DNA from 4 places in the Kitasatospora sp. NPDC097605 genome. Region 3 is predicted to be linked to each of the others. Evidence: riboswitches for the same ligand, from Rfam matches in the RefSeq annotation. Region 3 holds a riboswitch; each other region holds the start of a gene.
What was found. Region 3 has a riboswitch for cyclic di-AMP ahead of ABTX81_RS08935 (transglycosylase family protein). Riboswitches for the same ligand answer to the same signal wherever they lie in the genome.

Region 1 (7,322 bases), on a different contig from region 3:
AGGAACCGGGAGCGGCCCAGCCGTCGCTCCACGGTGGGGCCGAAGACGTGCAGGAAGAGCAGGTTGCCCAGCAGGTGCAGCCAGCCGGCGTGCAGGAAGAGCGCGCTGAGCACGGAGAGCGCCGGGTGCTTGCCCGGGGTGGGCGCGGCCGGGCAGCCGGGCAGCGGGTCCGGGGCCTGGGCGAGCTGGCCGGCGGTCAGCGGGTGCCCGGTCAGCAGTTCGGCGGGGACCGCCCCCCAGCGCTGCTCGTAGCGCTGCTCCGCGCAGACCCGGCTCTGGCCGCGGCCGTAGAGCGGGTTGAGCCCGGCGGCCGGCCCGAGCAGGAAGACCGCGGTGTTGAGCGCGATCAGCGCGTAGCAGACGGCCGGGGCGGTGGCGGCCGGCCGGCTGCGGCGCGGGCCGGGGCCGGCGGGGAGGACCGGGATCGCCATGGGCCCCAGCATCCCCCCGGTACCGAACCGGCACCGCGCGGTTACGGCAGGTGGGCTACCGGTGCGGGCCGGTCGGCCGGTGGCCGCGAAGGTTGCCCCAGGCAATAGGCTTGGGGCGGGCATTCCCGCCTCCCGCCGCCGACGCCGGGGCTCCGGGGGGAGCGCCTGAGCCCGTTCCGGGACCACCCGAGAGGATCCCCGATGACCGTCCCCGCCCTGACCGCCGAGACGCGCTGGCGCTGCACGCTCTGCGGCAACCTGACCCGCTTCGACGTGACCCGGACCGCCCGGGTCACCGAGTTCCTCCACTTCGACCTGGCCGGCGAGTCGAAGATCGAGGAGACCCAGGTGCTCAGCGAGACCGTCGAGTCGGTGCGCTGCCGCTGGTGCAACGCGGTCGACCAGGTCGAGCTGGTGGCCCGCCCGGGCGCGGCCGGCGGCGCCGAGGCCCCCGAGCAGGCCTGATCGCCTGAGCCGTGCGGCGGGCGGTGCAGGGCGTGGCCGGTCGCCGCACGGGACAATACAGAGAGAACGCACGGAGTGTGACGGGGGCGGCGGCCGGGGACCGTACCCCGCTGGACCAGGATCGGAGCCGAGGACGTGGTGGACGCAGCGAGGGAGCCCGCCGGGCCGCAGGGGCGGCAGCCCGCTGTGGACGCGCAGGCGCCGGACGCGGCAGGGGCCGCCCCCTTCGGCACCGCGGCGCCGGCCGAGCCGGCCGCCGGCGAGGAGTCCGGCGGCGGTGACGAACCGGCGGCAGCCGTCGACGGGGCGGCGCGGGACGCCGGGGGCCTCGGGGACGCCGGGGGGTCCGGGGACGCCGGGAACGATGCCGCGGCGGGCGGCGCCGAGACGCTGGACCGGCCGCTGCCCGAGGGCGTGCGCCGGCGCGTGGTGGGGCTCGCCTCCGACGCGCTCGGCGGGCTGCCGCTCGCGGAGCTGCCCCAGTCGCTGCGCCAGTACGCCAAGTTCACCCCCGCGCGCCGGGCCAAGTACGCGGCGACCGCGCTGGCGGCGGCGCTGGAGGCGGAGCCGGCCTTCCGCTCGCGGATAGCGGAGCGGCTGCGGCTGGGGCAGCCGGACCTGGTCAGGGCGCTGGAGTCGGGCACCGTGCCGGGCGCCGCCGACCCGATGGACGTGGCGGCGGCCGCCTATCTGGTGCGCTCCGCCGGGTGGAGCCGGCTGGTGGCCGCGGTCGGCGAGGAGGCCGAGCGGGCGGGTGCCGAGGGCGCGGCGGCCGAGGCGGCCCGGCTGGTGGAGAAGCTCCAGGCCGAGCTGGCCGAGGTGCGCTCCACGGCGCGCTCCGACCTGGAGCGCCAGCGGGCCGAGTCGGAGGACGTCCGCCGGGAGGCGGACTCGCTGCGCCGCAAGCTGCGGTCGCTGGAGAGCGACACCCGCCGGGCGCAGGCCGAGACCCGCAAGGTGGCGGCCGAGCTGGAGGCGGTCCGGGCGCAGGCGGCGGCCGAGCGGAGCGCGGCGGAGAGCGAGGCGCGCCGGCTGCGGCACCGGGTCACGGAGCTGGAGAACGCCGCCGAGCAGGGCCGCCGGTCGGCCCGCGAGGGGCGCGGCGTCGAGGACATGCGGCTGCGGCTGCTGCTGGACACCGTGCTGCAGTCGGCGCAGGGGCTGCAGCGGGAGCTGGCGCTGCCGGTCTCCCAGATCCGCCCGGCGGACCTGGTGGAGGCGGTGGTGCCGGGCGCGGCGTCGCCGCACGACGTGGCGCGGCGCGGCCTGGCCGAGGACGATCCGGCGCTGCTGGACCAGCTGCTGGCGATCCCGCAGGTCCATCTGGTGGTGGACGGCTACAACGTGACCAAGACGGGCTATCCGGCGCTGCCGCTGGAGCAGCAGCGGATCCGGTTGCTGGGCGGGCTGGCGATGCTGGCGCAGCGCACCCAGGCGGAGGTCACCTGTGTGTTCGACGGCCAGGACCTGGACGTGCCGGTGATCATGGCGCCGCCGCGCGGGGTGCGGGTACGGTTCAGCCGGACCGGGGAGACGGCGGACGAGCTGATCCGCCGGCTGGTCCGGGCCGAGCCGCAGGGGCGTCCGGTGGTGGTGGTCTCCACCGACCGGGAGGTCGCGGAGGGCGTGCGGAAGGCCGGCGCGCGCCCCGTCGCCTCGGTGCTGCTGTTGAACCGGCTGGCCCGGCCGTAGCCGCTTCCCGGTGCGGGCAGGCCGGCATGACGGCTGGTCAGCACCCGGATTGCGGTGTTGTGCGAGTTTTGTGAAGTCAGATGGGCGGTTCGGGTTCACGCGATCGGGGGAGTGGCGCGAAGCGTGGATCTTCACTAGGGTCTGGCGTCAAACCTATTTTCCGGATTCTCACCCGTTCGGGTGAGGCCATTGGAAGAAGGAGCAAGTCCCTTGGCCTCCCACCGCCGTCCCAAGCAGCCGAGCCGCGCGCGGGTCTCCGTGCTCACCGCTGCCGCTGCGACCGCGGTCGCCCTCTCCGCCCAGGTCGCCGCCCACGCGGCGCCCAGTCCGGCGCCGAAGAAGGACGACGTCAAGGCGCAGATCGACCAGCTGCAGGAGGAGGCCGAGCAGGCCACCGAGCGCTACAACGGCGCCAAGGAGCGTGCGGACCAGCTGCGCAAGCAGGCGGACCAGCTCCAGGACCAGGTGGCCCGCGGCCAGGACCAGATGACCCAGCTTCAGGCCGGGCTGGCCGAGGTGGCGGGCGAGCAGTACCGCACCGGCGGCATCGACCCGTCCGTGCAGCTGATGCTGACCTCCGACCCGTCCGGCTACCTGGACAAGGCCTCCAGCGTGCAGCAGGCCAGCTCCAGCCAGGCCGAGGCGCTCAAGGGCCTGCAGGACCAGCAGCGCCGGCTCGACCAGCAGAAGGCCGAGGCGGCCGCCGTGCTGGCCTCGCTGGACAGCACCACCAAGGACCTGAACCAGACCAAGGCCGAGGTCAACAAGAAGCTCCGGGAGGCCCAGGAGCTGCTGAACTCGCTCAGTGCCTCCGAGCGCGCGGCCCTGAAGGCGCAGCAGCAGCAGGCCGACCGCGCCTCGCGCGGCTCCGAGCGCACCGACCTGGGCAGCCTGCCGCAGGCCAGCGGCAAGGCCGGCGCCGCGGTCTCGCTCGCGATGAGCAAGCAGGGCTCGCCCTACGGCTGGGGCGACGTCGGCCCCAGCACCTTCGACTGCTCCGGCCTGATGGTCTGGGCGTACGGGAAGGCCGGCGTCTCGCTGCCGCGCACCTCGCAGGCCCAGGGCAACTACGGCACCCGGGTGCCGTCCCTCGCCGAGGCCCAGCCGGGCGACCTGGTCATCTACCGCGACGACCGCAGCCACGTCGGGATGTACATCGGCAACGGCATGGTGGTGCACGCCCCGCGCACCGGTGACGTGGTGAAGGTGATGAAGGCCGACGCCATGAAGATCAACACGATCCGCCGGGTCTGACGGACCGACACGACACGCCCGAGGGGCCCGAACGGCCCCCTGTGATCAGCGCCACCTCCGCACGGGGGTGGCGCCGGGCGTTTCGGCGGGGCGTTCGACGGACTGACGGAGAATGATCAGCCCGACGTGGGGACCTGATCACGCTCGGTCATATTCACAAAGGAACTTGGGTATTCTTCCGACTTTTTTCTGACAAGGATTTGAACGGATCACGGATCTGTTACTAGGGTCGTGCCTCGAACCACGCACAGTCGATCACCCAGCCTGGGTGGCGGCGGGGTTCGCCGCCGAGTTCGCGAAGCAGTGGGACGGGGCCCGTGGGCCGTCGTCCGAGTGAGGATCCAGCAGTCGGGGGTCCGCTGTGGAGCGGAGCCGGGGAACCACGTTCCTCCGGGGTGAATCGGCGCCAGGCCGGCCGCGGAAGCGGACGGTGAGGCGTCGTAGGGCACGCTTCCGCCCGAACCCGTCAGCTCACCCGGTAGGCGGATGAGGAAGAAGGAGTCCGCCTTCGTGGCGTCCCATCGTCGTCCCAAGCCCGCCGGCCGCGCCCGTGTCTCGATCCTGACCGGTGTCGCCGCCGCTGCCGTCGCCCTCTCCGCGCAGTCCGGCGCCCACGCCGACCCCGCGCCGACCAAGGACCAGGTCAAGGAGCAGGTCGACCAGCTCAACGAGCAGGCCGAGGTCGCCACCGAGAAGTACAACGGCGCCCAGGCCAAGCAGCAGGAGCTGCAGAAGCAGGTCGCCGAGCTGCAGGACAAGGTGGCCCGTCAGCAGGCCGTGGTGACCGAGGCGCAGGGCGGCCTCGCCGAGATCGCCGGCGAGCAGTACCGCACGGGCGGCATATCGCAGACCGTCCAGCTGATGCTCTCCGCGAGCCCGGACAACTTCCTCAACCAGGCCGACGCCCTGAACCAGGCCGGCTCCACGCAGTCCGGCGCGCTGAAGGAGCTCCAGGAGCAGCAGCGCAGGCTCGACCAGGACCGCACCGAGACCCAGGCCAAGCTCGCCGAGCTGGAGTCCACCACCCAGCAGCTGAAGAGCTCCAAGGAGGACGTCCAGGGCAAGCTGCAGAAGGCCCAGGACCTGCTCAACACGCTCACCGAGCAGGAGCGTCAGGCCATCCGCGCGGCCGAGGAGAAGGCCGCCGCCGAGGCCAAGGCGAAGGCGGACGCCGCCAAGGCCGAGGCCGCCAAGGCCGCCAAGGAGAAGGCCGACGCCGAGCGCGCCTCGCGCGACACCAACCGCAGCAACCTGAGCGCGCCCACGTCGGGTTCCTCGGGTTCCTCGGGCTCCTCGACCGCCGCGGCCCCGGCCGCCGAGGCCGCCAAGCCGGCCGCGCCCGCCGCCAACGGCTCGCGCGCCGCCGCCGCGATCGCCGCCGCCGAGAGCAAGCTCGGCGCGCCGTACGTGTACGGCGCCACCGGCCCGAACTCCTTCGACTGCTCGGGCCTCACCGGTTGGGCGTACGCCCAGGCCGGCGTGTCGCTGCCGCGCACCTCGCAGGCGCAGGCCACCGCCGGCACCCAGATCGGCAAGGACATCTCCAAGGCCCAGCCGGGCGACCTGGTGATCTTCTACGGCGACCGCCACCACGTGGGCATCTACGTCGGCGGCGGCCAGGTCATCCACGCCCCGAAGCCGGGCGCGTCGGTCCGCTACGAGGCGGCGTCCAACATGCCGGTGAACACCATCGTGCGCCTCTGACCGACGGTCGGCAGGCTCCGTCAGGCCCGGTCTCCCCGCGGGGGAGGCCGGGCCTGCGGCTTTCTCCGGCGGCGCCGGGACGCTCGGTCCGCGAACCGATCTGATGTCCGATCGGTGTCCGAATATTCGGGTTCGCAGGGGTTTGGAATCGGTTGCCCGGACTCGCTAACGTCTGCCACCGGACGCCCGCTTCGACAGCCGCCCGCCCCGGTGCGGCGGCGGGCCGGGCCCAGGATCGGAGCCGACGTCGCATGGCCGTGCACCGCCGTTCCCCGCTGTCAGGTGCGCACGTGCTCGCCCGGGCGCTGGTGCTCACCGCGGCGGCCACCACCGCGCTGGGCGTGGCGACCGGCGGCAGCGCCCGGGCCGCTCCCGGCTCGCCGGACGGCCAGGCCGACCGCAAGGACGTCAAGGCGCAGGTGGAGCAGCTCTACGACGAGGCCGAGCAGGCCTCGGAGCGGTTCAACGCCGCCCAGGACGTCCAGCAGCGGCTCCAGCACGAGACCGGCACGCTGCAGCAGCAGATCGCCTCCGCCCAGGACGAGCTCAACCGGCTGCGCGGCGACCTCGCCACCGTGGCCGGCGCCGAGTACCGCGGCGGCGGGATGACCAGGACGGTCCAGCTGATGCTCTCCACCGACCCGGAGGGCTACCTCTCCCGGGCCCGCGTCCTCGACCAGAGCGCCGAGCGGCAGAACGAGACCCTGCACGAGCTGGTGGGCCGTCAGCGGGTGCTCGACCAGCGCCGGGCCGAGGCCGGCGCCAAGCTCGCCGAGCTGGAGCAGACCCGCAAGGCGCTGGCCGAGAGCAAGCAGCAGATCCAGCAGCGGCTCGCCAAGGCGCAGCGGCTGCTCAACAGCCTCGGCGCCGTCGAGCGGGCCCGGCTCGCCGCCCAGGACGCCCGCGACGCGGAGCAGCGGGCCACCCGGGGCACCGACCGGCTGGACTTCGGCAGCACCCCGCCCGCCTCCGAACGCGGGGCCGCCGCGCTGGCCGCCGCGGTGCGGATGATCGGCGCGCCCTACGTCTACGGGTCCACCGGGCCCAAGGCGTTCGACTGCTCCGGTCTGATGTACTGGAGCTGGCGGCAGGCCGGAGTGACCCTGCCGCGCACCTCGCAGGCCCAGGCGTACGCCGGGCAGCGGGTCAGCCTCACCGAAGCGCGGCCGGGAGACCTGGTGATCTTCTACCGGGACATGCACCACGTCGGGATGTACGCCGGCGGCGGGGTGATCGTACACGCCCCCTACCCGGGCGCCCGGGTCCGCTACGAGAGCGTCACCACGATGCCCGTCTCGGGGGTGATCCGGCTCTGAGCCGCCCGGACCCCGCCACCGGCCGCGGGCCGTCGCGGCGCACCGCCCTGCTGCTCGCGGCCGGCGGCCTGGCCCAGCTGTCGCTGCCCGGCGCCGCCCCGGCGCCGTCCGCCGCGGCGGCCTCGGACGAGCACGCCGACGTGCTGGCGCTGCTCGACGGGCGGGCCCGGGCGCTGACCGCGGGGCCGCCCGGGCTGCCGCTGCGCGCCGGGTACCGGAACCTGCTGCTCGGCCCGGTGGACCCGGCCGGGCGGTGCGCCGCCACCGCCGAGCTGACGGTCGAGGTGACCGGGTACGACCGGCGGCCGGTGGTCCATCCACGCCGGCTGGCGCTGGCCCGGTCCGCCGCCGGCTGGCGGGTCGACCGCGAGGAGGGCGCCGGCGGTCCGCCGCCGCTGTGGGACCTCGGCACCGTCCGGGCCGCGGCCGGCGCGCGCTGCCTGGTGCTCGGGGTGGTCGC
Region 2 (7,322 bases), on a different contig from region 3:
GCGCGGTCGGCCGCGAACAGCCGGCGGGCCCGGTCCCAACCGCGCAGGTAGTGCTCGGGCCGGCGCTGCCGGCGGGCCGGGTAGAGCTCGGGGCGGGCCGCCATCGCGGCGGCCATGGCGGCCCGGGCGGCCAGGGCGCGGGCGGCGATCTCCTCGGGCGGCCGGGCGTACACCGGGTCGGCGGCGACGACCCGGCAGCCGAGCGGGCGGGCCTCGGCGGCCAGCGCGGCGGCGCCGCCGGGGCAGTCGAGCAGCGGGCCCGGCAGGGCGGCGATCCCGGCACGGGTGAGGCCGAAGAGGCCGCAGTACTCGTCCAGCGGGCGGGAGGTGACCAGCGGCGCGGGCGGGGCGCTGGCGGTTCGGTCGGCCATCGCGGCCATCCGACCACGGACGCCGAAGGCCCGCACCCGGGGGCGTCCGGGCGGGCGGACGGGGCCGGGGCGGGCCTGAGCAGGACGTGGACCGGGCGGGGCAGGGGCGGGGCCGGGGCAGGGGCGGGACCGGGGCAGGGGCGGGACCGGGGCCGGGATCAGCCGCCGAGCAGGCCCCGGGCGGCGAAGCGGTTGACGTTGGTCAGACCGCGCACCAGCTGCGGGGTCAGGAAGACGAACAGCATCCCGAGCAGGCAGACCCCGGCGATCTGCAGCGGCGACTCGATGTAGTACTCGTGCCGCACGCCGTCGCTGCCGGTGAAGTCGAAGACCCGGTAGCCCGGCCAGTCGACGTAGCGCGGGAACACCCAGTGGTAGACGGGGTAGAGCGCGAGCGTCCAGCCGACGCAGAGGAAGACCAGCGACACCGCCATGCTGAGGATCGCCCACGGGAGCATCACCACCTGGTACAGCACGGCCTTCCAGCCGGCCGCGTCCGCGAGGCGGGCGGTGATCGCGCCCCAGGTGCCCGGCCGGACGGCGCGGACCGGCGCCGGCGCGGGCACGTCCAGGGCGAGCAGGCCGCGCACCCGGGCGCGCTCCAGCCCGCCGAAGCCGCGGGCGGCGGCGGTCAGCCCGGCCAGCACCGGCAGGCCGAGCACGGTGACGAAGGTGCCGAGGCCGAACGAGAACATCGCGACGGCGACCGCGAAGCCGACGACCGCCACCGGCAGACCGGTCAGCGTGTAGCCGACCTCGCGGTAGAAGTAGGAGGTGAACGGGGCCCGCCAGGCGTACGGCGGTTCCTCGGTGCGGCGGGCCACGGCGGGGCGCTCGCCGCCCTCGCGGCCCTCGTACGCGTCGTACTCGTCGTACTGCATGGTGTGGGTGCTCATGGCCGGTCTCGGTCCCTCGGGTCGCTCGCGGGTCGGGCTCGCGGGGTCTGTCCTGCTGACTCCCACAGCCTGTCAAAGCGCGCCGGGGCGGGACATCCGGCTCCCCGGCGAACCGGGGGTGGGGTTATCCCCCCTGCCCCTGAGCGGCCGGCCGGGGGCCTACGCCGGAGCGTCGTCGGCGAGCAGCGCGTACTGGTAGGCGTCGCGCCAGCCGTCGGGGCGGCGGTAGTCGTGCCGGACCCGGCCCTCCAGGCGGAAGCCCGCCCTGGTCAGCACCCGGATCGAGGCGGCGTTGTCGACGTCCACCCGGGCCTCCAGCCGGTGCAGGCCGAGCGGGCCGAAGGCGAGGTCGCGCAGCAGCCCGACGAGCTCGCCCGCGTAGCCGAGCCCCCAGACGTCGCGGCGCAGGGCGTAGCCGAGGTGGGCGGCCCGGTGGTGGACGAGGCCGAGCGCGGCGTTGCCGATCGGGACGGCGTAGGCCGGGTCGTCGGCGTCGGCGAGCCGGGTGACGGCCAGCCGGTAGACCGTCCGCTCCTCCTTCTCCGCCTCCTCCACGAACTGGGCGACCTGGTCGGCGCAGGTCTCGTGGTCGCGCGGTGCGAAGGGGAGGTAGCGGGTGGCCTCCGGGTCGCCGAACACCGCGTGCAGCGCGTCCACGTCCTCGGGGGTGAGGTGGAACTCGCGGACGGCCAGCCGGGGCCCGGTGAGTCGGACGGGAACCATGGCTCCCGACCCTACCCCCGACCAGCGGTTACGGTTCGTGGTTATGGAAGACGAAGACCTGCGGCTCGCCCCGCGCACCAAGGCCGCCGAACTGCTCGCCTGGGCGGAGGCGGAGGGCCGCGAGCCGGTCGCCGGGGCCCCGCTGCGGGCGGTGCTGGCGCTGCTGGAGCTGGGCGGCGGCAGGATGCACGACGGCTGGCCCGAACTGACCTCCGCCGCGGTGGAGCACCTGCTGTACGAGCGCCTGTACCTGTACGTCCAGCCGGAGCCGGGGCAGGACCCGCTGGCGTACGGCGCGGCGGTGCGGCTGCTGGTCGACCACCAGCGGGCGGCGAAGCGGCTGAACGCCAAGCGGCAGGAGCGGCTGCACGCCGAGGCCGAGTGGCAGGGCGAGGTGGCGGCCGGGCTGCTGCGCCGGGCGGACCTGGTGACCTGGCCCCGGCTGTACACCCTGCTGCTGCGCGCGGCCGGGGTGGACACCGGTGACGAGGCGGCGGTGCGGGCCTGGCTGGCGGGGTTCCGGGAGCTGCCGGCGCAGGAGCGGGCGGCGGCGTGCACGGCGCTGGAGGCGGACGGCGTGCTGGACCCGGTGGATGACGGGGGCTGGGAGGGCGGGGCCCGGACGCTGGCGGTCGGGATGGCCACCGACGGCGCGCGGCGGCTGCTGGAGCAGGGGCTGATGGAGCGCAGCTACCGGAACCTGGCGGAGCTGACGGCGCTGGGCCGCCCGATGCCGGACGAGCTGGCCGGGGACTTCGGGGCGTTCGAGGAGGCCGCGGAGCGGGCGGCGCTGGAGCTGGCCGGCGGGTGGACGGTGCCGGGGCTGCCGCGGCTGCTGGTGGAGGAGTTCCCGGAGCTGGCGCCGGAGCCGGGGCAGGCGGAGATCGACGCCTACCTGGCGGGGCTGGAGCCGGCCGGGGACGAGGCCTAGGAGATGCGCGAGGGGCCCCGGCCGGTCGGCCGGGGCCCCTCGTCGTGGGACGGGAGGCGTCAGGGGGTGACGCCGCGCTGCTCGAACCAGCTCTCCGGGTCGACGGGGGCGCCGCCGCCGGGGCGGACCTCGACGTGCAGGTGGGCGCCGGTGACGTTGCCGGTCGCGCCGACCTTGCCGATCTGCTGGCCGGGGACGACCTTGCCGGAGCCCTTGATGATCGAGGAGAGGTGGCAGTACCAGATCTCGGTGCCGTCGGGCAGGGTCTCGACGATCCGGTAGCCGTAGGCGCCGGCCCAGCCGGCCGAGGTGATGGTGCCCTGGCCGACCGCGTAGACGGGCTCGCCCTGGTCGGCGGCGAAGTCCAGGCCGGTGTGCAGGTGGGCCCAGTAGCGGGCGCTCTGGCCGTAGTGGGCGGAGAGCCGGTAGTCGCGCACCGGCAGCTTGATCGCGGCGAGCTTGGCCTTCTCGGCCTCCTCGGCGGCGCGCTTGGCCTGCTCCTGCTGGGCGATCTGGGCGGCGCGCTTGGCCTCGGCCTCCTGGGCGGCCTGGACGCGGGCGGTCTCCTCGGCCGCGGTGCGCTGGCTGTCGGCCTGCTGCTGGATGCGGGCGGCGAGGGCCAGGCCGGGGTCGGCGGAGAGCGCGACCGGCAGCTCGTCGGGCACCTCGACGGCGGGCGCGGCGGCCGGGGTGGCGGAGGCGAAGCCGGTGGCGCCCAGGGTGGCCGCCACGGCGGTGACGCCGAGCAGCGGAGCGGTGCCGCGGCCCTGACGGGGCATCCGGTGCCGGCTGGTCTCGGCGGCCGGCGGGGCGGTCTCGTCGGCCGGGCCGGCGAACGGGCCCTGCCCGGTGAACGGGCCCGGGTGGTCCAGCAGCTGGGTGCCGGAGCCGGACGGATGTGCCGGGGTGTGCGTCGACGCCACGGAGGCGCGCTCCTTTCCTTCCTTCGCGCCTACCGGGTTAGCTGACGGGTTCGGAGCAGGAAGGTCTCCTACGGCTGGGCCTGGGCCCGGCCGATTCACCCCAAGGAACGTGGTTCCCCGGCTCCCTGGCCTGCCCGGAGGCCGGCCGGCGGGATTAGGCGACGGCGCACGGTGCCGTCTGGGTACGGCGTTGCGGACCGCGCTGCGTTATCAAACGTTAATCCGAGAGCCCCCCGATTCCAAGCCATCCGTTGCTGACGGCGGGATCCGGATCGGGCACCACGCAACCCGATGGGCGATTTGGGACGTTTGATGACAACTGACACTACCGAACGTGTCGGGACGTCAACGAACGGCCCCTCACTTGAGTACCCCTACTCATGTGCGGCCGGGCCGGGCGCGGCCATCCTGGCGCCATGAGCGCACCGATGCAGTCCCGCACCACGGCCGCGTACCACATCCAGGCCGTGCTGTCCTTCGCCCTCTCCGGCACCGCCCTCGGCGCCGGGATCGCCTTCCTCCCGGTGGAGCCGTGGACCCGGGCGTTCCTCGCCCTCGGCCTGCTCTACACGATCACCTCGACGTTCACCCTCTCCAAGGTGGTCCGGGACCGGCAGGAGACCACCGAGCTGGTGACCCGGGTCGACCAGGCGCGGCTGGACAAGCTGCTGACCGAGCACGACCCGTTCAAGGTGGAGGGAGTCTGACCGGCCTCCGCCGGCGGGGCCGGTCGCATTCAGCGTCGATAGCTTGACGGCTAAGGCTATTAGCCTTAGCTTTATGGCTATCGGCGCTCGGCCGCGATCCCGCCCAGGAGGCTCCCCATGAACGGCACCCTTGCTCCCGTCACCCGCCACCTCGACCTGCCCGGCGGCCGGATCGCGTTCGACGACACCGGGCACGGCGAGGGCGCCCCGGTGGTGCTGCTCCCCGGGATGCTGGACAGCCGGGCGGCCTACCGGCACCTGCGCCCGCTGCTGACCGCCGCCGGCCGCCGGGTGATCACCATGGACCTGCGCGGCTTCGGCGAGTCCTCGGTCGTCTGGGACGACTACTCCCCCGCCGCGATCGCCGGTGACGTCCTCGCCCTGCTGGACCACCTGGGCATCGACCGGGCCGTGCTGGCGGGCAACTCGTACACCGGCGCCAGCGTCGTGCGGGCCGCCGGGGACGCCCCCGGCCGGGTCGCCGGCATCGTCCTGCTGGACGCCTTCGTCGAGAACGTGCCGCCGGGCGCGCTGCAGCGCCTGGCGCTCGGCGCGATGGGCGCGCTGCTGGTGCACTCGCCCGCGTTCTGGGGCCTCTACCACCGGAGGATGGCCTACCCCGGCCCCAAGCCGGCCGACCACGAGGAGTACGTGGCCGGGCTGGTCGCCGCGATGCGCGTCCCGGGCCGGAAGACCGCCACCCGCGGCTATGTGCGCGGCGACTCGGCGCCCACCGGCTGGACGGCCGCGGTGCGCTGCCCGGCGCTGGTCGTGATGGGCTCGAAGGACCCCGACTTCGGGAAGCCGGAGCTGGTCGCCGACCGGCAGGCCGCCGCGCTGAACGCCCGCAAGGTCATGATCGAGGGGGCCGGCCACTACCCGATGGCCGACCACCCCCGGGCCACCGCCGACGCCCTGCTGGCCTTCCTCGCCGACCTGGCCTGAGCACCGGCACCACCCCCACCCCCACCCCCGGACCCAGGAGAACCGCAGTGCCCCGAGTCGGACTGACCCCCGAGCAGGTCGTCGGCCACGCCCTCGCCCTCATCGACGAGCAGGGCCCCGAGGCCCTCACCCTGGCCGCCGTGGCCGCCCGCGCCGGGGTCGCCACCCCCTCGCTGTACAAGCACGTCAGCGGCGGCCTGGCCGAACTGCGCCGGCTGGTGGCCGTCCGGGTGACCGGGGAGCTGGCCGACCGGCTCGCCGAGGCGGCGCTCGGCCGGGGCGGGGACGCGGCGGTGGCCGCCGTGCTGCGGGCGTACCACGCGTACGCCACCGAGCACCCGCACCGTTACGGCGCCCTGCCGCAGGCGCCGCAGCCGGACGCCGACCTGGCCGCGGCGGCCGCCCGGCTGGTCGGGGTGATCGTCGCGGTGCTGCGCGAGTACGGGCTGGAGGGGTCCGAGGCGATCCACGCCGCCCGGACCTTCCGCTCGCTGGCCCACGGCTTCGCCGCGCTGTCGACCGGCGGCGCCTTCCAGCTCGCCGAGGACCTCGGCGAGACCCAGGAGCGCATGATCACCGTGCTGACCGCCGGACTGCGCGGCTGGCCCCGCCCCTGAGCGGCGGAAGCGGCGGGAGCGGAGAACGCCGAAGGGCCCGGAGCGACGCTCCGGGCCCTTCGCGGTGGTGTGGGGCTAACAGGACTTGAACCTGTGGCCTCTTCCTTATCAGGGAAGCGCTCTAACCGTCTGAGCTATAGCCCCGTACCGCACGACCCCGCCTGCGCGGCGGGACGTCGTACGGAGAAGGGTACCGGACCCGGCGGGGCCGCTCGCACACCGGGGAAACCGGGGGCCCCGGGACCCGCCGTTCGCCCCACGCCTCACCCGCTTAAGAAATAAGGTATTAAGAATTAACTGCCCCATAAGGAACCGGAGAGGCCGGCCGTCCCGTGGACCCGCGCAGCAGCCCCACCGCGCGCAGTGCCATGCGCTGCGTCCGCTTATTGCTCGGCTGCGCCAGCGCCGCCGAACTGCTCGCCACCGTGCTCGCCGAGGGCCCGGGCTGGATCACCGGCGAGGGCTCGGCGCTCTACCTGCTGGACCCCGGCGGCCTGCTCCGGCTCTCCGCCTCCCACGGCCTGCCCGACTGGGCCCACGAGCGCTACAGCGTGGTCGACCCGGCCAGTGAGCTGCCCGCCGCGATGGCGCTGAAGCTGCGCCGCCCCTATCTGCTGAGCCCCGAGCGCACCAGCGTCGACTACCCCAACCGGAACGCCGGGATGGGCACCGGGATGGTCGCCATCGTCACCCTGCCGATGCTCGTCGACGAGCGGCCGGTCGGGGTGCTCGCCCTGGCGCTCGCCCACCGGGGGATCGTCCCGCGGCGCGACCTCGACGTGCTGGAGACCCTCGCGGACGCCTGCGCGCACCGGCTGGCGTACCTGCTGGAGCACGCCGGAGCGCCGCTCGCCCCGCGCCCCGGAGCCGCCGCGCCGAACGGGGTGCGCCCCGGGCCCGGCCCCTGCGGCGACCCGGCCGCCGGCACCGCCCACCCGCTGCTCTCGCTCGCCGTCCGCGCCTCCGGGCACGGCGCCTTCGAGCGCGACCTGGTCACCGGCGAGACCCACTGGGACGCCCAGGCGCTGCGGCTGGTCGGCCGGCCCGCGCCGCAGGACGGCGGCCCGGCCCCCGCGCCCGACCTCGACCTCGTCGTCCACCCCGAGGACCTGCCGGACGTCCAGGCCGCGCTCGCCGAGGCGCTCGCCACCGGCGGCCCGTACCGGCTCCGCTACCGGGTGCCGCGCCGGGGCGGCGGGGTGGTCCGGA
Region 3 (7,322 bases):
GCCCTCAGCGTCGAGGCGCAGACCGGCGACCCGACCTCCACCCTGGAGCTCTACCGCTCGGCGCTGGCCGTCCGCAAGGCCCGGCCCGAACTCGGCGCCGGCACCGACGTCGAATGGCTGGACGGCCCCGAGGGCACCCTGCTGTTCCGCCGCGGCTCCTTCGTCTGCACCGTCAACACCACCGGCGCCCCGGTGCGGATACCGGCGCCCGGCCGGCTGCTGCTCACCTCCGCCGGCGCCGACCCGGTGGTGGCGGACGGCGAGGCGGTGCTCGCCGCGGACAGCACCGACTGGTGGGCGGTCTGACGTGGTTGCAATAGGCTCTGGAACCGTGACTACGGCGCGACTATCAGACATCGCGGCGCAGGCGGGGGTCAGCGAAGCCACCGTCTCCCGCGTACTCAACGGCAAGGCGAACGTCTCGGCCACCACCCGGCAGACCGTGCTGGCGGCCCTGGACGTGCTCGGCTACGAGCGGCCGACCCGGCTGCGCCAGCGCAGCGCCGGGCTGATCGGGCTGATCACCCCGGAGTTGAGCAACCCGATCTTCCCGGCCCTGGCCCAGGTGATCGAGCAGGTGCTGAGCCGGCACGGCTTCACACCGGTGCTCTGCACCCAGACGCCGGGCGGCTCGACCGAGGACGAACTGGTCGAGATGCTGGTCGACCGGGGCGTGGCGGGCATCGTCTTCGTCTCCGGCCTGCACGCCGACTCCACCGCCGACCACGACCGGTACGCCCGGCTGGCCGGGCGCGGGGTGCCGTTCGTGCTGATCAACGGCTACAGCGAGCGGATCGACGCGCCGTTCATCTCGCCGGACGACCGCGCCGCGATGTGGATGGCCGTCCAGCACCTGGCCGAACTCGGCCACGAGCGGATCGGCCTGGCCGTCGGACAGCGGCGGTACGTGCCGGTGCTGCGCAAGATCGAGGGCTTCACCGCCGCCATGCGGGAGGTGCTCGGGCTCTCCGCCGAGGAGGCCGGGGGGCTCGTCCACCACACGCTGTTCAGCGTGGAGGGCGGGCACGCGGCGGCCGGGGCACTGCTCGACAAGGGCTGTACGGCGATCGTCTGCGGCAGCGACATGATGGCGCTCGGCGCGATCCGGGCGGTCCGTCAGCGGGGCCTGTCGGTGCCGCAGGACGTCTCGGTGGTCGGCTTCGACGACTCGCCGCTGATCGCCTTCACCGAGCCGCCGCTGACCACGGTCCGCCAGCCGGTGGAGGCGATGGCCACCGCCGCGGTGGACGCGCTGCTGGAGGAGGTCGGCGGGAACGCCGCGCAGCGCGGGGAGTTCATGTTCCAGCCGGAGCTGGTGATGCGCGGCTCGACCGGGGCCCGCGCGCGCTGAGGGGGGACCACGGAGGGCCCGGGAGCGATCCGCTCCCGGGCCCCTTCGGCGTGCCCGCTCAGCCCTCCTGCGCGGCCGGGCGCTCCTGGCCGACCCGGTGGCCGTCGGCGGCGTCGCCGGTGCGGGTCTCGGTGCGCCGGCCCCGCTCCAGGTAGTCGCGGAGGATCAGTTCGACGGCGTCCTGCGGGCTCTTGGTGCCGGAGAGCATCATCACGTCGATCGCGAGGTTGGCGTCGAGCGAGACGGTGACCTGGGCCATGGGTGACTCCTTCTCGGGTGCAGAGCAGCAGCATGCCCGGCGTCACCCCGGTTTGACCATGGCCGCCCGGCGACCGGGCACGATCCGGCGCGCCCGGGCACGCCACCGCCCCCGGGGGGAGCGACCGGACTCTCCCCGGGGGCGGCGGTGTGACGGGATCAGACCCGGCCGGCGAAGTCCGGGGCCCAGTTGGCGATCGTCTGCTGGCGCACGCCCGAGCTCGGGTTGGCGGCCTCGATGTACTTGCCGTCGCCGATGTAGAGCGCGACGTGGTAGACGCCGGAGTCCTTGCCGTTGTTGGACCAGAACAGCAGGTCGCCCGGCTTGAGGGCGTCCAGCGAGACGTGGGTGGACGCGGCGGCCTGGTCGGCGGCGACGCGCGGGACGGAGACGCCCGCGGCGCGCAGCGCGGCCTGGGTCAGGCCGGAGCAGTCCCAGCCGCCGTTGCCGGTGCCGCCGTAGACGTAGGCCTGGCCGACCTTCGACTGGGCGAAGGCGACGGCGGCGGCCATGCTGCCGGTGGCGGTCTGGGCCGGGGCCTGGGTCTCGGCCTGCGCGGCGGGCTTGCTCGTCGGCTTGGCGGCGGGCGCCTGGCTCTGGGTCTGGCTCTGGGTCTGCGTGGCCGGGGCCTGGGTCTGGGGCTGGGTCTGGGTCTGGGTCTGGGTCTGGGTCTTGCCGCCCTGGGAGCGGTTGAACCAGTCGAAGCCCTGCTCGCCGCCGCGCTCGCCCAGGGTCAGGTGCTGGCCCGGGTAGATGGTGTGCGGGCCGTCGGCCAGGGTGGCGCGGTTCAGCTCGTACAGCCGCTGCCAGCCGCCCTGGACCTGGTGCTCGTCGGCGATGCTGGACAGCCAGTCGCCGGCGACCACGGTGTAGTCCTCGGCGGCCTGCTGACCGGTCTGCTGGCCGGTCTGCTGACGCCACTGCTGGCCGCCCTGGCGCTGCGCGGCGGCGGGGGCGGGGGTGGTGGCGGCCGGGGCCTGGGTCCGCGGCTCGGCGGCGGGCTTGGCGGCCGGCTGCTGCGCGGCGGGCTTCTCGGCCGGCTTGGCGGCCGGGGCCGGAGTCTGGGCGGCGGGCTCGGCGGCGGCGGAGGTGTCCACCGCGGCCGGGGTGCCGCCCTTGGTCAGACCGGCCTGGACCGAGCAGACCGGCCAGGCGCCGGGGCCCTGGACGGCCAGGACCTTCTCGGCGGTCGCGATCTGCTGGTCCTTGGTGGCGAGGTCGGCGCGCGCGGCGAACGCGGTGCCGCCGAACGCGGACCAGGTGGAGTTGGTGAACTGGAGGCCGCCGTAGAAGCCGTTGCCGGTGTTGATGCTCCAGTTGCCGCCGCTCTCGCACTGGGCGACCTTGTCCCAGGTGGCGACGGAGGCGGCCGAGGCGGTGCCGGCGGTGAGGCAGGGGATGGTGAGGCCGATGCCCGCGACGCCGAGGGCGGCGATCGCGCGACGGGTACGGCCGGACAGTCGGGTGCCGTTGGTGGGCAGCATGAAGACGCGGTCCTCTCCCACGCCTGCGAGGTGAGCTGTCGGATTCGGGCTGGAGTTGCCCGGCCGCGCTGTGGGCGCGGCTTCACCCCTAGCCCGGGGCCGGCCCGTGAGGACCGGTCCTGGGCGAACTACCTGTGGTTCCCCCGCTCCTGCCGTGGTGCATTGCGCTGCCAGCGCGCCCGACGGCAGGACTCGGCGTCGCGGACGTGCTGGGTCCGTGTGGCCACGAACGGGGAGCACGTTAAGCAGAGGCGAGTTCAAACCGCAAACATGTGTGACGCTCGTCACGGTTGACGAAAACCCGGTCGGGCGGCCGTCCTTCATGATCGGAAATGACCGGTTTCCCGCAACACCGTTCGCGGTCAACGCACCTGCCTGTGCCTCAGGACGCCGGCACCGCGCCCGCGCGCCGCGGCCGTCCCGGGAAAGGGACGCGCACCGGCGGGCGCCGAGGAGGCGTCGGACGGCCTCCGTCCGGCCACCGGCCGCGCGGAGCACATCACCGGGCAAAGCACCGCAGAGCGGACATCACGCCCCCGGGTACCGCCGGAGGGGGCGTCACCGCCGCCGCCGGCGCGCTCGATCCGCCCGCACGGGGCCCTGGGGCACGGAGAAGGGCCCGGAACGGTGCGTCCGTTCCGGGCCCTTCGCGCGGGGGGTGCTACTGGGCGGCGTGCCGTCCGACGGCGCGGGGGCCGTCCTCCTCGGCGGCGCCGGCCCCGTCGGCCCCGGGGTCGACGGCCGGCAGCGCGGCCAGGTAGGTGGAGGCGACCAGCTGGCCGACCGCCTGGTAGGCGCCCAGCGGCGCGGCCGACGGGCAGCCGGACTCCTCGGCGGCCGTGGCGAGCAGTTCGGCGTCCGCCTCCGGGCCGATCACCAGCGGGGCCAGCGCCGGGTTCTGGGCGCCCATCTCCTTGAGGTGGGCGACGGCGTCGGCGACCGAGCCGGGCACGTCCAGCGCGGCGGCCACGACCGGCACGGCGAGCCGGGCGGCCAGCAGCATGCCGGTGATGCCGGCGGCGTCGGCCGCGGCCTGCCCGCCGACGGTGGTGAGCACCACGCCGTCGGCGGCGGTCGCGATGGCGAACAGCCGGGCCCGGTCGGCGCGGGCCAGTCCGGCCTCGGAGAGGCGGACGTGGACGGCCTCGGCGAGCAGCGGGTGCGGGCCCAGCGCGTCGGTGACGAAGGCGCCGTACTCGGCGGCCAGCGCGTGCAGTCCGGGGAGGAAGTCGTGCGGGCCGGGCACCAGCGGCACCACGACCGGCGCGGGCAGGCCGGCCCCGGCCGCCTCGGCCAGCAGCTCGGCGACGGTGCGCTCGTCGCCCGTCTCGCCGTCGGCGTCACCGGAGGGCAGGTAGCCGGCGGCGGTCCGGACGCCGTTCTGCTCGCTGCGGACGATGGACAGCAGCTCCTCGACGACGGGCCGGGAGTCGGGCCCGGCGGCCGTGGGGACGGCGAGCAGCAGGGCCGGGGAACCGGCCGGGATCTCGGGGCGCTCGGGACGGCGGTGGCGCCCCCGCGCACGGGAGCCTGGAGTGCGGACGGGCAGTGGCGCGCCCGGGATGGCTGCGGTGCTCATGGCGGAGATCGTAGGACATCGGTCCACCCGGTCCGCAGTCGGCTACCGAGCAGCCGGGACGGCCACTGCGAAAATCGGACATAACCGGCCCCCGGGCGGCAGTTCTCCCGGTACCCCCTCAGATGCGCGGGAACGGGAACCGCGTTGCCGCCTCCGCGCGTGAGATGTCTCACAGCGCCCGGGCGACCTGACGGAGGGTCACGAAAGGACGACTCCCGGCGTTCGAAGATCAACACTCGGCGGGTGGTCGCCTACGGGCGGTTATCGGAGGCTTGCCGATTCAGTCGCCTTTGTCCGTTTACGTACCGTCAGCAGGGGGCCCGGTGAAGAGTTCCGGTTCGGTGTCGAAAAGGCCGTGCACCTGCAACGTCCCGTGCTGATGCACGTGCACTGGAGCTATCATCACGTCAAGTGAGGCGTTGTGCCGGGCCGGTACGGGGCCGGCCCGTCCGTTCGGCCGAGGCCGGGGCGCCGAGCTGAACGACCCACTCCGGAGCTCTTCGGGAGATTTCTATGCACGACACGCGCGACACGCACGACACGTACGGCCCGTACAACGGGATGGCCGCCACCGACCTCGAGGGTGTGGTCTGGCAGAAGAGCCTGCACAGCAACTCCCAGGGGAACTGCGTCGAGTTCGCCGCCCTCCCGGGGGGCGAGGTGGCGATGCGCAACTCGCGGTTCCCGGACGGGCCGGCCCTCATCTACACCCGGGCCGAGATCGCCGCACTGCTCCTGGGGGCCAAGGACGGGGAGTTCGACCACCTGGCGGTCTGACCGGCCGTCGGCTTCACCATCGGGGGGCCGTCGTGGGTGCTGACACCACGACGGCCTTTGTCTTTGTCCGGATGTCCGCCCGGCCGCGGCCCGGGGTCCCCGCGCCAGGGCGCGCCCGAAACGTCACGGCTCGCGCGTGGGCCGCCGCCGTACCGGGCCGCCGTCACACGGACCGGAAGGGGGGCCGCCACCGCCGGGGGCTGCCGGTGCCCGCTGCCCGAGGGCCGCCGGTCGCCACTACCGGGGTGTCGTTCGCCGTGCTGTGGTGGTTCCGTGGGGACGTTCCGCCGGACGCGGAGCCGCCCGGGTACCCGCCGACCTGAGCGCCGATCAGGCCGAGCGCCGGTGCCGTCCGCCGAACTCGGCCACCGGGGCGGGTGTCGGCCGCTGGGCCTCCTCCGCCTCGAACAGGGCCCAGACGACCTTGCCGCTGCCCAGCGGGTGCCAGCCCCAGGAGCGGCTGAACGAGTCGACCAGGTGCAGGCCCCGGCCGGACTCCGCCACGAAGTCCGCCTCCCGGGCCACCGGGCCGATGCTGCTGGGATCGCTCACCGCGCAGACCACCTGGGGAGCGCGGTGCACGAGGCTTATTCGGATCGGCAGCCGGCCCTCGACGGCCGGTTGGGTGGGGAAGTCGTAGTCGTCCGCGGCGGTGGGACACGCGCCGATCGCGTGCCGCAGCGCGTTGGTCACCAGCTCGGATGCCACCAGCGCGACGTCGTCGAAGAGCTCGCCCAGCCCCCACCGCTGCAGGGCGTTCCTGGCGAAGTCGCGCGCGGTTCTTACGGCCTCGTAGCGGGGTGCGAGCGTACAGGTGACCACAAGGGGGTCGACTGCCAAAGCCGTTCCGGTGCTCATGAAGAGCTCCTCCCATAAGGGGGCGGACACGGCTGGACCCGCCGGGGTCATGCCGGTCACCTCCGACTCGCTCGGCCGCGCGGCCGCCCCCTCGACCAGGCGCGCGCGCACGAGGGCCCGGAGGCGCGGGGGCGCTACCGGGCCGGTGCACGGAGTCGCGCGTGGGGTCGACGCGGAGCCCGCGGGATTGCCAGGGATGTGCAGGTGCACGTGCACCATCGTGCTCTGCGCTCACTGCAGATGCAAGAGTCGATTCACGTGCAGTCGTTCAAATGGCATATGCAAGCGCCGTCTGCACGTGCATCCTGGTGTGAGGAGTGCAGAACTGATAGGAACATCCGTCAGTATCGGCACCGTGAGCGCTCAACTGATGGCAGACTGTGCGCTGTTTGCCCTAGGTGGAGGTTAGGACCGCATGACCACAGTTCAGCCGGGCGGCGGCTCGATGGTCCGCCGGATCCTCCTCGGCTCCCAGCTGCGCCGGCTCCGCGAGACGCGCGGCATCACCCGCGAGGACGCGGGCTACGCGATTCGCGCGTCCGAGTCCAAGATCAGCCGCATGGAACTCGGCCGGGTCAGCTTCAAGGAACGCGACGTCGCCGACCTGCTCAGCCTCTACGGCGTGGACGACGGCCTCGAACGCGAGGCACTGCTCGGCCTGGTCCGCGAGGCGAACAAGTCGGGCTGGTGGCACAGCTTCAACGACGTCCTGCCGGGCTGGTTCCAGACCTATGTCGGCCTGGAGGAGGCCGCTGCCCTCATCCGTACCTACGAGGTCCAGTTCGTCCCCGGCCTGCTCCAGTCCGAGGAGTACGCGCGGGCGGTTTTCGGCCAGAGCCGGCCGGTGATCAGCGAGGAGGAGGTGGAACGCCGGGTCAGCCTGCGCATGCGCCGTCAGAAGCTGCTCACCGAGGGCAACAGCCCGCGGCTCTGGGCGGTCATCGACGAGGCCGCGCTGCGCCGTCCGGTCGGCGGGCCCAAGGTGATGCGCGGCCAGGTCCAGTACCTGATCGA
Region 4 (7,322 bases), on a different contig from region 3:
GTGGTGAGGAAGGGGCGGACTGCCCCGGGGCGGCGGGGGCCGCGGGAGCGGCGGCGGCGTCCACGGAGTCCCAGACGCTGGCGTACCAGGGCCGGGCCGCCTTGGCCGGAGCGGCCGCCGGGCCCGGTGCGGGTGGCGGGGCGCCCAGCGCGGACTTCGCCGCGTCCTGGGCCGCCGGATCCACCGCGATGTACGGGGTCTCCCCCGGCATCGCGTAGTGCAGCCGGGTGCGGGCCTGGGCCTTGACGTACTCCGGGTCCTGCCAGCGGGCCTTCTCCCGGCGCAGCTGCTCGACCTGCTGCCGGGCGTGCTCGGCCCGGGCGCGCTGTGCCGAGATCTCCGAGCGCTGGGAGACGAACTGCCGCGTCGGATAGGCCAGGATCGCCACCAGTGAGCAGAGCACCAGCACGAGGACGGTCGCCCGGCTCGTGAACCGGGGCCGGGCCGCCAAGCCCGGGATCCTCCAGCCTGCCATCTGCGGTGCCCTTCCCCTCCTGGTCGCGACGGTGCCCCGCCGTCCACCCTACGGGGTGAACGGCGGGGCACCTGTCAGGCGTGCGCTACCGGGCGTCCCGGCGATACCGGCCGGGGCGCCGCCGGGCGGGCTCAGCCCTCGTGCTTGAACCGCGGGAAGGCGCCGCGGCCGGCGTACTCGGCGGCGTCGTCGAGGATCTCCTCGATGCGCAGTAGCTGGTTGTACTTGGCGACGCGCTCGGAGCGGGCCGGGGCGCCGGTCTTGATCTGGCCGCAGTTGGTGGCGACGGCCAGGTCGGCGATGGTGACGTCCTCGGTCTCGCCGGAACGGTGCGACATCATGCAGCGGTAGCCGTTGCGCTGGGCCAGCTCGACGGCGTCCAGGGTCTCGGTCAGCGAGCCGATCTGGTTGACCTTCACCAGCAGCGCGTTGGCGGTGCCGGTCTCGATGCCGCGGGCCAGGCGGGCCGGGTTGGTGACGAACAGGTCGTCGCCGACCAGCTGGACCTTGTCGCCCAGCTTCTCGGTCATGGCCTTCCAGCCGTCCCAGTCCGACTCGTCCAGCGGGTCCTCGATGGAGACCAGCGGGTAGGCGGCGACCAGGCCGGCGTAGTACTCGATGAGCTCGGCGGAGGTGAGCGCCTTGCCCTCGAACTGGTAGGCGCCGTCCTCGTAGAACTCGGAGGAGGCGACGTCCAGGGCCAGCGCGACGTCCTTGCCCGGCACGTAGCCGGCCTTCTGGATGGCCTCGACGATGAGGTCCAGGGCCTCGCGGTTGGAGTCCAGGTTCGGGGCGAAGCCGCCCTCGTCGCCCAGGCCGGTCGACAGACCGCGCTCCTTCAGCACGCCCTTGAGGGTGTGGTAGACCTCGACGCCCCAGCGGACGGCCTCGGAGAAGGACTCCGCGCCGATCGGGGCGATCATGAACTCCTGGATGTCGACGTTGGAGTCCGCGTGCGAGCCGCCGTTGAGGATGTTCATCATCGGGACCGGCAGGACGTGCGCGTTCGGGCCGCCCAGGTAGCGGAACAGCGGCAGGTCGCTGGCCTCGGAGGCGGCGTGCGCGACGGCCAGCGAGACGCCCAGGATGGCGTTGGCGCCGAGCGAGGACTTGTCCGGGGTGGCGTCCAGGTCCAGCATGGCCTGGTCGATCAGGCGCTGCTCGGTGGCGTCGTAGCCGACCAGCTCGGGGCCGATCTGCTCGATGACGGCCAGGACGGCCTTCTCCACGCCCTTGCCGAAGTAGCGGTTCTTGTCACCGTCGCGGAGCTCCAGCGCCTCGAAGGCACCGGTGGAGGCACCCGACGGGACGGCGGCACGGCCGGTGCTGCCGTCGTCGAGGCCGACCTCGACCTCGACCGTGGGGTTGCCGCGCGAGTCGAGAATCTCACGGGCGACGACGACATCGATGGACGGCACGAGGCATCTCCTAGCGGAAGCAGGTTCGGCTGACGATGGGTGCTGTCGGCCGGACGATTGCGGAGTCGTTACGACCAGAGCCTAACCGCACGGGCTGTCCGGGCCACGTCGGCCTCGGCTCCGTCTCAGCGTGTGGCCCGGCTACCCACCGGTAGTTCACCTGGTTGCCCGACCGGAGGGGTCCGGATGCGGACGAAGGGGGACCGATCGGCCCCCCTTCGTCACCACGGTCGGACCGGCCGTCAGCCGAGGGTCAGGACCTGGCCCGGGACGATCAGGTTCGGGTCGCCGCCGACGGTGCCGCGGTTGCCGTCGTACAGCGCCTGCCAGCCGCCGGAGACGCCCTGGGCGGTGGCGATCTTGGCGAGCGTGTCACCGGATCGCACGGTGTAGCCCTGGCCGGACGACTGCTGCTGCGCGGCGGGGGCCTGGGCGGCCTGGCCGGCGTACTGCTGGTAGACGTCCTGGTGGCTGGTCCAGTACCAGGCGCCGTTGTTCTGGTACCAGAACACCTTGGCGCCGGCGTCCCAGCCGGCCTTGCCGGAGAAGGCCGGCGACTGCTGCTGCGCCTGCGGGGCCTCCGGCTTGGGGGCGGCGTGCTTCGGCGCGTACTGCTGGGCCTGCGGCTTGGCGGTCGGCTGCTGGGCCTGCGGGGCCTGCTGCTTGGGAGCGGCGTGCTTCGGCGCGGCCTTCGGGGCCTCCTGCTGCGGCTTGGCCTCCTGGGCGGCCTGCGGGGCCTGCGGCTTCGGGGCGGCCGGCTTGGCGGCCGTCGAGGTGTCGACCGCCGCCGGGGCGCCGCCCTTGGTCAGGCCGGCCTTCTTGGAGCAGACCGGCCAGGCGCCCGGGCCCTGCGAGGCGAGGACCTTCTCGGCGACCGATATCTGCTGGGCCTTGGAGGCCTGGTTGGCCTGCGGCGCGTAAGCGGTGCCGCCGTACGCCTTCCACGTGCTGGAGGTGAACTGGAGGCCGCCGTAGAAGCCGTTGCCGGTGTTGATGCTCCAGTTGCCGCCGCTCTCGCACTGGGCGACCGCGTCCCAGGTGGAGACCGGGGCGGCGGAGGCGCCGGTGGCGCTCAGGATCGGCATGGCCAGTCCGACGCCGGCGACACCGGCGACGGCGATGGCCTTCTCGGCCTGGGTACGGCGACGGTGACGACCGGTTCCAACGAACAGCATGAAGGGGTCCCTCTCCGCACGCCTGCGAGGTGAGCTGTCGGGTTCGGACCGGGAGGTGGCCCGGCCGCGCGGAGGCGGCTTCACCCCTAGCCGTGGGAGACGGCGCAAAACCTGGGTCCCCCGCCCCTGCCCAGGGTTCTGGTCGGTTTCCCGGGGCGCGGCGGGCAGGACTCGGCGTTCCGCGCACGGGGCCCGCAGCGGCGGGCTCCACGGAGAGTAGACAGATCTTCAGAGCAATCACAAGCTCATATCGTCGATATCACATGGACATCACGTCATGTGATGGATTGCCTACCAACCGAGGTGGTATGTCCGGATTGAGGGTGGTTCAGACCCCCGGTGAGCGCCGAACGGCGAGCATCCGTCAGCCTGTTGTGCTGGTCCGTCTGCCCTCGGCGCCGGTCTTCGGAGCCTCCCCGGCAGGCGTTTTCTCCGGCGTGAATTCCACCGGAAGTTCACGGAGTCCACGCATGATCAGACCACCGCGCCAGCGCAGCTCCCCGGGGTCCGCGGCGAGCCGCAGGTCCGGCAGCCGGCTCAGCAGGGTGGCCAGCGCGGCCCGCCCCTCCAGCCGCGCCAGCGGCGCGCCGATGCAGTAGTGGATGCCGTGCCCGAACCCCAGGTGCGGGTTGTCCGTCCGGGCCAGGTCCAGGGTGTTCTCGTCGGCGAACCGCGCCGGGTCCCGGTCCGCCGCCGCGAGCACCACCAGCACCGGGTCGCCGACCGGGATCTCCACCCCGCCGATGGTCAGCGGACTGGTCGCGAACCGCCAGGTGGCCAGCTCCACCGGCCCGTCGTAGCGCAGCAGTTCCTCGATCCCGGTCTCCAGCAGCGCGCTCTCGCCGCGCCCGACGGACTCCTGGAGCAGGGCGCGCTGGCCCGGGTTGCGCAGCAGCGCGTAGACGCCGTTGCCGATCAGGTTGACCGTCGTCTCGAAGCCGGCGAACAGGAGGATGAAGGCCATCGCCGCGGCCTCGTTCTCGGTCAGGTGCTCGCCGTGGTCGCCGGCCCGGATCAGCCCCGAGATCAGGTCGTCGCCGAGGTCGGCCCGCTTGCGGTGGATCAGCTCCGCCAGATAGGCCCGCATCCGCTTCACCGCGCGCCCCACGCCGCCGCGCTGCCCGCCGCCGTGGCGGATCATCATCCCGGCCCAGTCCCGGAAGTCGTCCTGGTCCTCGGCCGGCACCCCGAGCAGGTCGCAGATCGCGTAGATGGGGAGCGGGAAGGCGAACTCGTGGATGAGGTCGGCGGACCCGCGCGCCGCGAAGCCGTCGATCAGCCGGTCGGTCAGCTGCTGCACCCGCGGCTCGAAGGCGGCCACCCGGCGCGGCGTGAACGCCTTCGACACCAGGCGGCGCAGCCGGGTGTGGTCCGGCGGGTCGATGTTCAGCAGGTGCGTCATGAGGTCGGCCTGGCGCTCGCCCGGGATGCCGACCCGGCCGGTGCGGTGGGCCTGCGCGCTGTGGTGCACCGGGTTCTTGGAGAGCCGGCCGTCCGCGAGCGCCTGCCGGGCGTCCGCGTACCGGGTGACCAGCCACGCCTCCACCCCGCTCGGCAGGGTGGTCCGGTGCACCGGCTGGTGCTCGCGCAGCCAGGCGTACGCGGGGTACGGATCGGCGGCGAACTCCCAGGTGAACAGGGGCGGACGGGGGGAGGCGGGCTGAGCTGGCATGGGTCGACGGTATCCCGGGCGTGTCCCGGCCACCGCACGGCGTGCGCCCGGGCGGCGGGTCCCCGGGCGACGTCCGTTCCGCACGGCAGGCGTGAGCCTGGTCACCTGAGGGGTAATTCCTGTTGCGGAGGGTCAGGACCTGCCTACGATCCTCCGCAAGATGTCCGTGGGCGCCGGTGCGGAGCCGCCCACAGGGAGGAGCAAGGCCATGCGGGTCAACGGTTCGGTCGTCGTGATCGCCGTCCTCGACGGCGGGTCGGGGGCGGACCTCGCCCGCCGGCTCACCGCGGCGGGAGCCGCCGGCATGCTGATCGCCGACCAGCGGGTCGGGATCGCCGAGGACCTCGCCACCGAGCTCGACCGGCCGGGCTGCCCGGTGGTCGGCGTCTGCGGCGACGTCCGCCGTCCCAGTGACGTCGCCGCGCTGGTCGACACCGCCGAGAAGCACCTGGGCCCGATCGACCTGTTCTGCGTGGCCGGGCCGGACGGGGAGCGGATCGTCTCCCTCGCCGACCTGCCCGACCACCTGGACCTGGAGCGGCTCGCCGAGCTCGTCGCGCTGGTCGGCGAGGCGATCGGCGAGGTCGTCGTGCCGGCGCCGCGCCGTCCGGTGGAGGACATCGCCGCGGTCTGAGATCCGCCCGGCGGGCCTACTCGGCGGGCTTCAGGCCCTCGGCGGCGCGCACCGCGTCCCGGTAGCCGCGGGCCGCGGACCGCAGCGCGGCGTCCACGTCGACCCCGGCGTCGTGCGCGCGCTGCGCCACCGCGAGCAGCAGCCGGCCCGCCGACTCCGCGGTGAGCTCGGCGGGCAGCTCGTACGGCTCGTCGGGCACACCGGTGAAGCCCGCCCGGCGCACCCGCGACACCAGCTTCGCCGCGTACGCGAGCGAGGGCAGCCCGGCCGGCACGCCGTCCAGCACCGACTCGCGCTCCGACTTCTCGGCCGCCTTGAGCGCCTCCCAGCTGGCCTCCACCTCCGCCGCGCCGCTCGCCTCGGCGTCGCCGAACACATGCGGGTGGCGGTACATCAGCTTGTCCACGATGTCGCCCGCGACGTCGTCGATCGAGAAGGCGCCGGTGGGGTGCTCCTCGGCGATCCGGGAGTGGAAGAAGACCTGGAGCAGCACGTCGCCCAGCTCCTCGCGGAGCATGTCGCGGTCGCCCTCCTCGATCGCCTCGACCAGCTCGTAGGCCTCCTCGACCAGGTACTTCACCAGGCTGGCGTGGGTCTGCTCGGCGTCCCACGGGCAGCCGCCCGGCGAGCGGAGCCGGTCCATCACCGAGACCAGGTCCAGCAGCCGCGCGCCCGGCAGGTCGTAGGAGCCGGGGAGCACCTCGATCTCCGGTACCTCGCCGGCGTGCTCGACCGCGAGGCGGGCCAGCGCGTCGGTCAGCCCGGGGTCACCGTCCGGGCTGCCCAGCCAGACCGTCGGGCCGGCGTCGGCGGGCAGGCCGGCCGGGGCCTCGGTCAGCAGCCGGGCCAGCGCGGGGGCGGAACCGGGCGCCACGATCCGGACCTCGACTCCGGCCTGCGCCACGGCGGGCAGCTGCGGGTGGGCGGGGTCGGCGGCGAGCACCCGGCCGGCCGAGCGCAGCGCCTCCCAGGCGGGCCAGGACAGCAGGCCGGGGGCCACCCGGTGGGTGGTGATGAGGAGGATCAGCTTCGCGGCCGGGGTATTCGTCGTCACACCCCCGAACCTACCCGTCCGGTCCGCGTCCCCGCCCCCGGATTCCGGGGCGGGGGCGGGCCGCGCCCGAGGCGTCCGGCACAGCCCGGGCACGGGCGTCAACCCTGACGATCGTCCAGGTCGGCCCCTGTCTTTCGGGTCGGGTGGACCGCCGGCCCCGAGGCCTACCTTCCGTGGCATGACGAACACGCTCAGGAACCGAACGGCCCTCGCGGTGGTGCTGCTGGGGGCGGGAACCGGCGCGGTCGGGTGGCTGGCACCGGGGCGCGCGGGCGGGGACGGGCCGGTCCTGGTGGCCACCGGCTGGTCCGCCGCCGGCTACCGCCGGGTGGCCGACGCCGTCGCCGACGCCCCGTCCCGGCTCGCCGCCCTGCTGGAGCCCGCCACTGAGGCCGGGCTGCTGGTACTGGGCCTGCTGCTGGTGCTGCGCTGGTGGACGGCGCGCGGGCGGCGGGCCGTCGAGACAGTCGCGGGCGTCGCGCTCACCGGCCTCGGCACGGTGCTCGCGTACGGGGCGAGCGAGCTGCTGAAGCTCGTGCTCGACGAGGAGCGGCCCTGCCGGGCCCTGCCCGCCCTGCCGGCCACCGCGCTCGCCGACTGCCCGCCGCCGGGCGACTGGTCGTTCCCCAGCAACCACGCGACGCTGGCCGTCGCGCTGGCCACCGGGCTGGTGCTGCTGCGGCCGCGCCGGGCGGCGTGGGAGGCCTGGGCCTCGTGGGCGGCCATACCCGTCGGCCTGGGGACGGCCGGGCTGCGGGTCGCGGCCGGGGTGCACTACCCGCACGACGTGCTCGCCGGGGCGGTCCTCGGCGGGACGGTCACGGCGGCGGTGGTCGTCGCGCTGCTGCCGTCCGCGACGGCGGCGGTCGGCGCGCTGGGCGGGGTGCGGCTGGT

Region 1: it holds a riboswitch for cyclic di-AMP, as region 3 does, so the genes downstream of both, ABTX81_RS25215 (C40 family peptidase) here and ABTX81_RS08935 (transglycosylase family protein) in region 3, are expected to answer to the same signal.
Region 2: it holds a riboswitch for cyclic di-AMP, as region 3 does, so the genes downstream of both, ABTX81_RS20870 (M23 family metallopeptidase) here and ABTX81_RS08935 (transglycosylase family protein) in region 3, are expected to answer to the same signal.
Region 4: it holds a riboswitch for cyclic di-AMP, as region 3 does, so the genes downstream of both, ABTX81_RS29485 (LysM peptidoglycan-binding domain-containing protein) here and ABTX81_RS08935 (transglycosylase family protein) in region 3, are expected to answer to the same signal.

Annotation. Positions count from the first base shown of each region.
Region 1 covers NZ_JBEOSF010000024.1:35,841-43,162, reverse strand. Annotated here, with positions in the region: gene ABTX81_RS25235 (rhomboid family intramembrane serine protease) at 1-431, opposite strand, end outside; gene ABTX81_RS25230 (hypothetical protein) at 633-896, shown strand; gene ABTX81_RS25225 (NYN domain-containing protein) at 1,032-2,588, shown strand; gene ABTX81_RS25220 (C40 family peptidase) at 2,799-3,842, shown strand; cyclic di-AMP (ydaO/yuaA leader) riboswitch at 4,190-4,342, shown strand; gene ABTX81_RS25215 (C40 family peptidase) at 4,353-5,546, shown strand; gene ABTX81_RS25210 (C40 family peptidase) at 5,798-6,862, shown strand; gene ABTX81_RS25205 (hypothetical protein) at 7,003-7,322, shown strand, end outside.
Region 2 covers NZ_JBEOSF010000017.1:149,518-156,839, reverse strand. Annotated here, with positions in the region: gene ABTX81_RS20890 (malonyl-ACP O-methyltransferase BioC) at 1-371, opposite strand, end outside; gene ABTX81_RS20885 (sensor domain-containing protein) at 530-1,267, opposite strand; gene ABTX81_RS20880 (GNAT family N-acetyltransferase) at 1,427-1,990, opposite strand; gene ABTX81_RS20875 (hypothetical protein) at 2,034-2,921, shown strand; gene ABTX81_RS20870 (M23 family metallopeptidase) at 2,981-3,844, opposite strand; cyclic di-AMP (ydaO/yuaA leader) riboswitch at 3,857-4,015, opposite strand; gene ABTX81_RS20865 (YiaA/YiaB family inner membrane protein) at 4,261-4,551, shown strand; gene ABTX81_RS20860 (alpha/beta fold hydrolase) at 4,669-5,496, shown strand; gene ABTX81_RS20855 (TetR/AcrR family transcriptional regulator) at 5,544-6,113, shown strand; tRNA gene ABTX81_RS20850 (tRNA-Ile) at 6,184-6,257, opposite strand; gene ABTX81_RS20845 (SpoIIE family protein phosphatase) at 6,446-7,322, shown strand, end outside.
Region 3 covers NZ_JBEOSF010000006.1:8,860-16,181, reverse strand. Annotated here, with positions in the region: gene ABTX81_RS08950 (glycoside hydrolase family 13 protein) at 1-306, shown strand, start outside; gene ABTX81_RS08945 (LacI family DNA-binding transcriptional regulator) at 332-1,351, shown strand; gene ABTX81_RS08940 (hypothetical protein) at 1,410-1,610, opposite strand; gene ABTX81_RS08935 (transglycosylase family protein) at 1,769-3,115, opposite strand; cyclic di-AMP (ydaO/yuaA leader) riboswitch at 3,102-3,230, opposite strand; gene ABTX81_RS08930 (hypothetical protein) at 3,756-4,673, opposite strand; gene ABTX81_RS08925 (DUF397 domain-containing protein) at 5,187-5,450, shown strand; gene ABTX81_RS08920 (ATP-binding protein) at 5,781-6,308, opposite strand; gene ABTX81_RS08915 (Sco1979 family transcriptional regulator) at 6,724-7,322, shown strand, end outside.
Region 4 covers NZ_JBEOSF010000034.1:6,809-14,130, forward strand. Annotated here, with positions in the region: gene ABTX81_RS29475 (FtsB family cell division protein) at 1-451, opposite strand, end outside; gene eno (phosphopyruvate hydratase) at 607-1,893, opposite strand; gene ABTX81_RS29485 (LysM peptidoglycan-binding domain-containing protein) at 2,136-3,068, opposite strand; cyclic di-AMP (ydaO/yuaA leader) riboswitch at 3,074-3,217, opposite strand; gene ABTX81_RS29490 (cytochrome P450 family protein) at 3,433-4,740, opposite strand; gene ABTX81_RS29495 (SDR family NAD(P)-dependent oxidoreductase) at 4,949-5,374, shown strand; gene ABTX81_RS29500 (nucleoside triphosphate pyrophosphohydrolase) at 5,391-6,428, opposite strand; partial or broken gene ABTX81_RS29505 (phosphatase PAP2 family protein) at 6,607-7,254, shown strand.